One region of the Agrobacterium sp. NPDC090283 genome, then DNA from elsewhere that is predicted to be linked to it. Evidence: riboswitches for the same ligand, from Rfam matches in the RefSeq annotation. Region 1 holds a riboswitch; each other region holds the start of a gene.
What was found. A riboswitch is a leader RNA that binds a small molecule or an ion and turns the genes downstream of it on or off. The one in region 1 is predicted to bind cobalamin.
Positions count from the first base shown of each region.

Region 1 (3,356 bases):
ACACCGCCCGCGCCCGGCACGGAATGGAAGGATCACCCCAGACGCCTTTCCGACAACCCGCGCGAAAAAGTCGTGGAGCCGATGGTCGGCGGCATCAGCGGCAGCCCGGATTACTGGTCCTGGACGGATACCGTCGGCACCATCGGGCTGGTCGTCCGGGCCGCCAACGGAGCACCGCTGATCATGAGCAATGCCCATGTCATCTGCCGGGACAATGCCCAGATCGGCGATGACGTGTCGCAACCGGCACGCACCTGGTTTGGCGATCTTGCCGCCAATATCGTCGCTTTCCAGAGGGGCAACATCGTCTATCAGGGAACGCCCTATGGCGTCGATGCGGCTGTCGCCAGCCCGGCGAATGGCCGGCTCGCCACCATCGGCGCAATCTACAACCTCCCCTCGCCGTTGGGGGCGGCCGTTGCGGCGCTCAACATGAATGTCACGAAATCGGGCGTGACGACCAATATCACCAATGGCGTCGTTTCCGGCTTTTACGACGTACAGCAGCCGAATATGCGCAACCAGATCGGCATATCGCCGCGTCGGGCCGGCGAGGTCTTCAGTCAGCCGGGCGATAGCGGCAGCGCCGTCATCGACACCGCCGGCAATAATGTCGTCGGATTGTTCTGGGGTGCAAGCGGCGCGATCAGCCTCGCCAGCCCCATTCACCCCATCCTCAATCTTTTTAACTGCACTGTCGTTTGAAGAGACGAAAGCCACCCTTCAAAGCCCACCCTTCCCGGTTTCGTCCGGGAGGGGTGGAGCCGCCCGGTCAACCGCCCCAGCGATTGCGGAACACCAGTTCCTCCAAAGGCACGCGCTGCCGCCAGCCTTTCACCGCCAGTTCCGGTTCAGTGTAAAGTTCGTTGACCCGGCCAAGGCACAGCCAGGCGACGATTTCAATATGGTCGGGAATACCAAGAATAATACGAATGTCGCTGTCGTGGAAAATGCTGACCCAGCCGACGCCGACGCCTTCGGCGCGGGCCGCGAGCCAGAGGTTCTGGATGGCGCAGACGGTGGAATAGACATCCGTGCGCGGATTGTGGGTGCGGCCCAGCACCACCTTGCCGCCCCGCGTCGGATCGCAGGTGACGCAGATGCTGAGTGGCGCCTTGCGGATGCCTTCAAGCTTGAGACTGCGATAAAGCGCCTGCTGCTCGCCGGCAAACATCGCCGCCGCCTCTTCATTGGCGCGGCTGAAGGCCACCCATGCCGCCTGGCGCACGGCGCCATCGGTAACGAGGGTGAAGTTCCACGGCTGCATGAAACCGACCGAGGGCGCCGAATGCGCCGCCTTCAGCAGGCGCTCGACAAGGGCGTCCGGCAGCGGATCTGGCAGGAACTGGTCGCGCACATCGCGCCGCGTCTCGATGGCGCGATAGATCGCCTCGCGCTCCGCGCCGGAAAACGGGCGGGCGGGTGAAAGCGCATGATCGCTTGAACTGGCTTGCAATGGATTGCCAGCGGACGGATCGGTCGGCATCGTTTAACCCCAACAATGCGGGCGCGCGGTTGCCGAAACCATGCCGGTTTTCGCATGCACGACGCGCCTCTTCAGCAACCTGCCGCCGTCCGCGCGGTTCGGTCTATCCTGCCAGGCCGGTCTTCTGACTCGGCTTCATCCGCCCCCTTTCGCCTTCCCGAATGACTTCAGTGGCATGAGAAAAAGGGCATCCGCCTCACAGCGCTGGGCACGTTCCGGTCTTTCACCGAATTCCCGATTCTCCCGCCTCAACGGCAGGCACCTGACCCAAAACCTATGGGCAAAAAAACTTGCAAATGCAAGTATCCCGCCGGTGGTGCGGCAAAGTGACCACGGGCGATCCCACACCTTCGCTCGTCCTGCCCGTCACTCTAGCGGAAAGTACCTGACATAAGCGAATTCATCCCCATCCGGTGACCAGTTGGGCGAGTTCATCGTGCCCTGCCCGCCGAAAAGCTCGAACAGCGTCTCGGCATTGCCGCCATCCATATCCATCAGCCGCACCCGCACGTCGAGGTCACGCGGATGGTCGAAGACGTCGCCGTCATAGGAGACGAACACCACCTTGTCACCTCTGGGTGACGGATGCGGAAACCAGTCGCCATAGGAGCTGTCGGTAATGCGTTCGACAGCGGAACCGTCCACCCGCACCCGCCAGATCTGCATCTGCCCGGTGCGGCTGGAATTAAAATAGATCCACGCACCATCCGGCGAATAATCCGGACCGTCATTACGGCCTTCGCCATGGGTCAGCCGCGTCTCGGTGGCAGTCTCGACATCCATGGAATAGATATCGAAGACCTGATCGCGAATGCCGCAATAGGCAAAGCTTTTCCCATCCGGCGACCAGCCGTGCCAGTAGGAAGGAAGGTTCCTCGTCATCAGCCGCGGTGCGCCTCCCATAGAGGACAGGAGATAGATGGCGCTCTTGCCGAATTCCACCTTGTCGGAGATGGCATAAAGCGAACCGTCAGGCGAAATGCCGTGATCGTTGTTGCAGAGCGCGGCAAAGCCGGTATCGACCTTTTCCGGCGCGGCCCTACCGGAAAGAGACAGGCGATAAAGCAGCCCCTCGCTGTTCAACAGCAGGTATTTTCCATCCGGCGACCAGTTCGGCGCTTCGAAGAGATCAGGCGTCTGCCACACCACCCGCATCTGCCGGGTGCGGATGTTGAAGATTTCGATGGAGCTGCGCATTCTGCCTCCCGGGCGTGTCTGTGTTCTCGCTCAAGGCGCTCGGCAATAGAGACATTCCGTTTGCATCCGCCATCGCCTCGATTATGATCCTAGGGCGGCAGGCACCGTCCTGCAAATTCAAACCGGAAAAAACGCCCGCGCCCCGGCACCGTCCGCGCCGCCTGCCGTTTCTCCCAGATCCGAGGTTCCGCGATGAATACCATCGCCGATCACGGCATCCGCTTCGGGCGGATCGCCGCCATGCTTCCTGTCAGGAATATCGAAAAGGCCCATGATTTTTACGTTGGCGTGCTGGGCTTCGAAAAGACCTTCGAAAACGGCACCCCCGTCGGTTTCATGATCCTCAAACAGGGCAATGCCGAGCTGCACCTGACATTGCAGCCCACCCACAAGGCAGCGCCCTTCAATGTCGCGCATATGATGGTCAGCGATGTCGATGCGCTGCACGCGCTGTGCAAGAGCCAGGGGCTGCGCATCATCAAGGGGCTGCAGGACAAGGATTATGGCCTGCGCGCCTTTGTGTTCGAAGACCCGGATGGCAACCGCATCGATGTGGGGCAGGTTATTTAAGGTAAGGAAGCGGCGCGGGTGCTCTCCGCGCCATTCACATATCCGCGCCGTGGACCGGGCGCATGCCACTTGTTTCTTCTCCCCGCCGGGGAGAAGTCCGCGG
Region 1 covers NZ_JBIVYG010000013.1:79,908-83,263, forward strand. Annotated here, with positions in the region: gene ACIQUH_RS18545 (hypothetical protein) at 1-705, shown strand, start outside; gene bluB (5,6-dimethylbenzimidazole synthase) at 773-1,486, opposite strand; cobalamin riboswitch at 1,583-1,767, opposite strand; gene ACIQUH_RS18555 (hypothetical protein) at 1,853-2,683, opposite strand; gene ACIQUH_RS18560 (glyoxalase superfamily protein) at 2,876-3,253, shown strand.

Region 2 (3,356 bases), on a different contig from region 1:
CCATAGCCGACAATATGTTCCTCGGCCGTGAAATCCGCAAACCCGGCATTCAGGGCAGCCTGTTCCGGGCGCTGGACCGCCCGGCCATGGAAAAATTCGCTCGCGAGAAGCTGTCGGAACTCGGCCTGATGACGATCCAGAACATCAATCAGGCGGTGGAAACCCTCTCCGGTGGCCAGCGCCAGGGTGTGGCCGTGGCGCGTGCGGCGGCATTCGGTTCCAAGGTCGTCATCCTCGACGAGCCGACGGCAGCACTCGGCGTTAAGGAAAGCCGGCGTGTTCTGGAGCTTATTCTCGATGTACGGTCCCGTGGCCTGCCGATCGTCCTGATCTCGCATAACATGCCGCATGTCTTCGAGGTTGCGGATCGCATCCATATTCACCGGCTGGGCAAGCGCCTGTGCGTCATCAATCCGAAGGACTATTCGATGTCGGATGCCGTCGCCTTCATGACCGGTGCCAAGGAAGCGCCGAAGGAAACGCTTGCCGCATGACGCTGAAGCTTGAAACGATCGTCGAGGATGTTCTTCGGCGGGCAGAAGGTAGATCCCGTTTTATCGTTGCCATAGCCGGTCCCCCTGGGGCCGGCAAATCCACGCTGGCGGACGCCCTTTGTGATGCTTTGCTCACGCGCGGCGAGACGGCCGCCGTTCTGCCGATGGACGGCTTCCATATGGATAACGGTATTCTTGAGGAGCGGGGGCTGCTGTCGCGAAAGGGCGCGCCCGAAACTTTCGATGTGCGCGGCTTCCTCGATATAGTGTCGGCCGTTCGTAAAGGCGGCCAGGAAGTCCTTGTCCCGGTTTTCGACCGTTCCCGCGAAATCGCCATTGCGTCCGCCCGCGCTATCGTACCGGAAACACGTTTCGTCCTTGCCGAAGGCAACTACCTGCTGCTGAACGAAGCGCCGTGGACGACGCTTTCCAGGAGCTTCGACCTCACCATCCTTGTGGGTCCCTCCGTCGCGGTGCTGGAAGAGAGGCTGCGCAACAGATGGTTGGGCTATGGTCTCGATGCCGCTCAAATCCACGCCAAACTATTCGAGAACGATCTTCCCAACGGAAAAAGGGTGATCGAAAACGCCCGTCCCGCCGATATTCGCATCGATATCTGGGAATAGATTAACGCTTTTCCGTTCTTCAGCCGCAAAGCGCATTTGCCGTTAAGCCTTTGTTGACCATGTGTTGAATCTTTTTGATCCACAGGGTGGGGCTTTTGTGTGTCTATTCATTGACGCGAAAATTTCCTCATATACTATATGTGGTGTTCGAGGTTCTTCCGATTCGCAAGGATTGGGAGCTAAGACGGGAATTCGGTGCGTAACGCCATCCTGGCGGAGCAAGGCCGAAACTGCCCCCGCAACTGTAAGCGGTGAGCATCGTTCCGATTTGGGTCACTGGGGCTGAAAGCTCCGGGAAGGCCGGGATAGATGTTGTGACCCGCAAGTCAGGAGACCTGCCTTGAGCGCAAACGTCCACGGGCGGGGTGTCCGGAGGAAGGTGTATGACGCAAATGATTTGCGTTCGCCCTTTTCTGCCCCCTCCAGAACAAGCTTCGGGGTGAAGTCATGCCAGTGCATTCTTTTGAGTTGCTACGCTCGTCGGCGTAGAGAGTGATTTTCCGCGGCTTGAAGATCGCCAGGAAAAGGAAACCCGGTTTCCGCCTGGAATGCGACGAACTCTCCAAGCTGCACGTTTTGCCTGAATGACAGATCCATCGCCACCCGATTGCGAGTGCAATCGGCAATGTTGAGCCGTGTCCTAAATCGGCTTCGAAAGGGAAATTATGACCGTCACCGTTTACAGCAAACCCGCCTGCGTCCAATGCACCGCCACGTACCGCGCCCTCGACCGCATCGGCGTTCCCTATGAGATTGTCGATATTTCCGAGGATGCTGACGCGCTCGATCACGTCCGTGGCCTTGGTTATATGCAGGTTCCCGTGGTCGTCGCCGGCGAACGCCATTGGGCGGGTTTCCGGCCTGACATGATTGGCTCGATCAGCTGAGGCGGTGGGGCGATGGGCCTGATCGTCTATTATTCCAGCCGCTCTGAAAACACCCATCGTTTCCTTCTGAAACTGGGACGGCGTTTGTTTCGCCTGCCGCTCGGCGCTGAGGATGACGTGCCTCAGGTGTCGGAGCCCTATGTGCTCGTTACCCCCACCTATGGGGGCGGCGGCACAAAAGGGGCCGTGCCGAAACCGGTTATCCGGTTCTTGAACGAGCCCTCCAACAGAAATCTCATTCGCGGCGTCATCGCGGCGGGCAACACGAATTTTGGCGCAGCTTTCGCATCCGCCGGAGATATCGTCTCGCGCAAGTGCGCAGTGCCGTTTCTCTATCGCTTCGAGCTTCTCGGCACGGAGGAAGATGTCGCCAACGTCAAACATGGATTGGAACGATTTTGGACACGCTGACCTCGAGCGCGCTGCGCAAGGACGCCAAACAGCCGGTAGCAGCAAGCCAGAAACCGCTCGATGCGGCTCTGGACTACCACGCACTGAACGCGATGCTGAACCTTTATGACGAGAACGGGAAGATCCAGCTCGACAAGGATCGCCTCGCCGCCCGGCAATATTTCCTCCAGCACGTCAACCAGAATACGGTGTTTTTCCATAACCTAAGGGAAAAACTCGATTATCTGGTGACGGAGGGATATTATGAGCAGGAGGTGCTGGATCAGTACTCCTTCAATTTCGTCCGCGACCTCTATGACGAGGCTTATGCCCGGAAATTCCGCTTCCCGACCTTTCTGGGCGCCTTCAAATATTACACCTCCTACACGCTGAAGACCTTCGACGGAAAACGTTATCTCGAGCGTTATGAGGATCGCGTCTGCATGGTGGCGCTGGCTCTCGCGCGTGGTGATGAGCAGCTTGCCCGCAATCTGGTCGATGAAATCATTTCCGGCCGCTTCCAGCCGGCAACACCGACATTTCTCAATGCCGGCAAGAAGAGCCGCGGCGAGCTGGTCTCGTGTTTTCTGCTGCGCGTGGAAGACAATATGGAAAGCATCGGCCGCTCCATCAATTCGGCGCTGCAGCTTTCCAAGCGCGGCGGCGGCGTGGCGCTCTCCTTGACCAATATTCGCGAGGCTGGCGCGCCGATCAAGCAGATCGAAAACCAGTCTTCCGGCGTCATTCCTGTCATGAAACTGCTGGAAGATTCGTTTTCCTACGCCAACCAACTGGGTGCACGCCAGGGTGCCGGCGCGGTCTATCTACATGCTCACCACCCTGACATCATGCGCTTCCTCGATACCAAGCGTGAAAATGCCGACGAAAAGATCCGTATCAAGACCCTGTCGCTCGGCGTGGTGATCCCGGACATCACCTTCGAACTCGCCCGCAATAAC
Region 2 covers NZ_JBIVYG010000008.1:25,467-28,822, forward strand. Annotated here, with positions in the region: gene ACIQUH_RS13405 (ATP-binding cassette domain-containing protein) at 1-494, shown strand, start outside; gene ACIQUH_RS13410 (nucleoside triphosphate hydrolase) at 491-1,120, shown strand; cobalamin riboswitch at 1,254-1,478, shown strand; gene nrdH (glutaredoxin-like protein NrdH) at 1,786-2,007, shown strand; gene nrdI (class Ib ribonucleoside-diphosphate reductase assembly flavoprotein NrdI) at 2,020-2,418, shown strand; gene nrdE (class 1b ribonucleoside-diphosphate reductase subunit alpha) at 2,406-3,356, shown strand, end outside.
Region 2: another riboswitch for cobalamin. It lies ahead of nrdH (glutaredoxin-like protein NrdH); the one in region 1 lies ahead of bluB (5,6-dimethylbenzimidazole synthase).

Region 3 (3,356 bases), on a different contig from region 1:
CGGCATCTGCGCGGCGGCGAGCGCGCTCGGCGGCACGGGGGTGCTGAACGATGTCGCCCATACCGGCAATGCGCTGGCATCGCACAAGGCCTATCCGGCCTATCGTGGTGAGGCGCTTTATCGCGATCAGCCGAAAGCGGTCAGCGATGGCGGCATCATCACGGCGGCCGGCAGCGCGCCGGTCAGTTTCGCGGTGGAAATTCTGAAAAACCTCGGCCTCTTTGGTCCGGAAGCCGAGGCGGAACTTCAGGTTTTTGCGGCGGAGCACCGGTGAGGCGGACCGGCCTTTGCCGTCTTTAATATGCTCTCTCCGTCATTCCGGCCTTGAGCCGGAATCCAGCCGACGCGCGTCTGCGCGGCGAAAAGAGTCTTTTCAGCCCAAGGACTTGGGCTGACTGGATCCCGGCTCAAGGCCGGGATGACGGAGGTGAGAACAGCGATGACTACCGCCGATCAAGCACCCGGCACACCCGCGCCGCCGACGCATCGCCCTCACCCGCGATCGCACGGCGAATATCGCGGCTGTTGAGATGCAGGCTGCGGCCGGCGGGCAAATTTGAACGTTTTATCTTGCTGAGCGCCGCAGCGATAAAGGCAGCCTCGTGATCATGAAAACAGGCGAGAGCCGCCTCGCGACCCGGTGTTGCCCCAAGGAGCGCCTTGAAGGCAAGGCGGTGCACGGCGCAGAAAGCGCCGTGACCGGGAACGGCAAAACGTAGCGCATCGAGTTCCTCACTCCATTGCGCTGCGTCCTGCATGGTTTCAAGCCTGCTGGAAGCGCTTCAGGAAAAACGCGCTCAACGTGCCGATCAGGGCCCAGAAGACGAAGCTGGTGATGGTGGCGGCGACGATGAACTGACGCTCGAGCGGCAGCGGCGCCAGCGCATGTTCGCCTTCCGGCGGCAGGGGCGCACCCACCACATGGGGCGCGACGATCAACACCAGCGCCAGCAGAACCGCCCAGGGTTCGCGGCGGAAGGCGATGAGCGCAATGCCGCCCGCGGTTGCGGCAACGGTTGCGAGCCACCAGATCTGCCTTGCCTCAAGCGCGGCGGCCGGGCTTCCCGGCAGTTCCGGCGGCAGGCCGATCATCGGGGCGAGCATGACGGCCGCAAAGCCGGCGACGCCCCAGAGAAGGCCTTCACGCCAGCCGGTATTGGTGCCGCGCAGCGAGATGAGACCGGTCAGCACCAGCGCGTAACCGATAGCGGTCAGCACATTGGCGGCGACGGTATAGGCGGTGCGCTCGAAACCATCGGCCGGAGCCCAGGCTTCGTCATTATGCTCATGGGCGGGAACCGCGGCACCGGGCGCCGGCGCATCATGGCTATGGGGCGCTTCGCCGGCGCTCTCATAGGTTTCCGCCTGCAGGATGAGCGGCGTGGTACTGACCGCCTGCATGGCAGACACGGCGAAGCCGCCGAGAATACCGACGAGAACGGCGGTAAAGACGATATTGCGAAAAGATGACATGCCGTTTCCCCTCAATGGCAGGGGAAGGCGTTGGCATGGCGCGTGTCGTGCGCGGCATTGTGCACGGCTTCCACATGGGAAAAGCCGACAAAACCGACGACAAACAGGCCCAGCACGATCGCCGTCAGCGATTGCGCGAAGCTGCCCGTTTTTGCGGATACGGCGGCATTGGCCGTATTCTGGTTGATGGACATGGTGACCCCTCTCCGGCGCGACCCCGCGCCCTTGGACGCGACCGAACGGCACAAGCCGCAGGACCGCATGCGATACACTTCACCACGGGGATACGAGACTGACACAGGGAGCATTGATCTTGCCACCCTGACATTCCGCTCTTCCGGACACCCCGCCGGCATGGACATTTCCGTGATGGCAGGTCTCCTGGCTTGCGGGTCAAAACCTGAAACACCTTCCCGGCATCAGCCTCGCCCTGGAAACCGCGGTTTCCGGCAAGAGGGCTGCCAGTGGCACTTCGTTTCAGGCTCTCCGCTCACAGTTGCGGGGGCAGCCACGAATGAGGATTGCTCCCTATCGTGTTCCCTTTTCACCTTCCGGAACGTCCGGAAGGAACCATCACAGGATTGTTATCCGATGGGCGGGGTCGGGAGTCAATGGCGCTTACCCACCTCTCGTTCGTCATCCTCGGGCTTGACCCGAGGATCCATGGGCTGGCGTGGTGGTGGATCCTCGGGTCAAGCCCGAGGATGACGGAGGAGAGGTATCAGGCCCTACCGCGCCGGTATCGCCTTCAGATAGGCGGCAATCGCATCGCGGTCTTCGGCCGTCAGATGCGCCATGTTCTGCTGCACCTTGACCATGGAGCCGCCGACGCTGTCGAATTCCGGGGTGAAGCCGGTTTCCAGATAGCTGGCAATATCGGCTTCGGCCCAGCTTCCGATGCTTTGCGAGCCGGGGGTGATGTCCGGAATGCGGCCCTCGCCCTCCGGATTGGGACCGCCAGCCAGCCACTGATCCTTCACAAAGCCACCGAGCGCATCACGGGGCGTGTGGCATTCGCCGCAATGGCCGGGTCCTTCCACCAGATATTGGCCACGCAGCAATTCGGCATTGGCATTGGCAAGCTCGACGCGCGGCCGCGCCGAGGGATCGAAGTAAAGGAACTTCCAGCCGCCCAGCGCCATGCGCAGGTTGAAAGGAAACGGCAACTCGTGATCCGGCGCATCGTTCTGGCTGGCCGGCAGGGCTTTCAGATAACCGAAGAGATCGTTGATGTCCTTCTGCGTCATGCGGGCATAGGAGGCATAGGGAAAGGACGGGTAGAGATGTTCGCCGTTCTTGCCCACCCCGCGCGTCATGGCATCGCCAAATTCCGCCAGCGTCCAGCCGCCGATGCCATGCTGCGGATCGGAGGAAATATTGGGCACATGAAAAGTCCCGAAGGGGCTTTTCAGCGCCTGCCCGCCCGAAAGCGTCAACAGCCCCTCGCCCTTGGCATCGGGCGCGGCATGACAGCTTGCGCAGCCGCCCGCCCAGAACAGCGTTTCGCCATTGGCGAGATCCGGCTCGCCAAGGCTCACCCAGTGGCTGGGCGCCTGCCGCTCAGGCGCAGTGACCCAGGCGAATATGCCGTAGCCCGCAATGGCCGCGACCACGGCCCCGCCCACGAGTTTCGTCCAGATGGAAGACATACCCCTCTCCCCATTCTCACCTGACCCGGTCAGGCGTCTTTCGCGCCGGGAAAACGCCGCCGGGAAGCGGCGTTTCCAGAATCATTCGATCACTTCTTCAGACGATAGGTCTGGTGGCAGGTGCCGCAATCGGCGCCGAGCGTCTTCATGGCGGTGGCGACGCCGGCCTGATCGGTGGGGAGATTGGCGAGAACCATGTCCGCATCCGTGCCGAGCTTGGCGGCCTTGGCCTTG
Region 3 covers NZ_JBIVYG010000001.1:6,799-10,154, reverse strand. Annotated here, with positions in the region: gene ACIQUH_RS00070 (type 1 glutamine amidotransferase family protein) at 1-274, shown strand, start outside; gene ACIQUH_RS00065 (hypothetical protein) at 444-758, opposite strand; gene ACIQUH_RS00060 (CbtA family protein) at 763-1,473, opposite strand; gene ACIQUH_RS00055 (CbtB domain-containing protein) at 1,485-1,667, opposite strand; cobalamin riboswitch at 1,827-2,063, opposite strand; gene ACIQUH_RS00050 (c-type cytochrome) at 2,202-3,122, opposite strand; gene ACIQUH_RS00045 (c-type cytochrome) at 3,212-3,356, opposite strand, start outside.
Region 3: another riboswitch for cobalamin. It lies ahead of ACIQUH_RS00055 (CbtB domain-containing protein); the one in region 1 lies ahead of bluB (5,6-dimethylbenzimidazole synthase).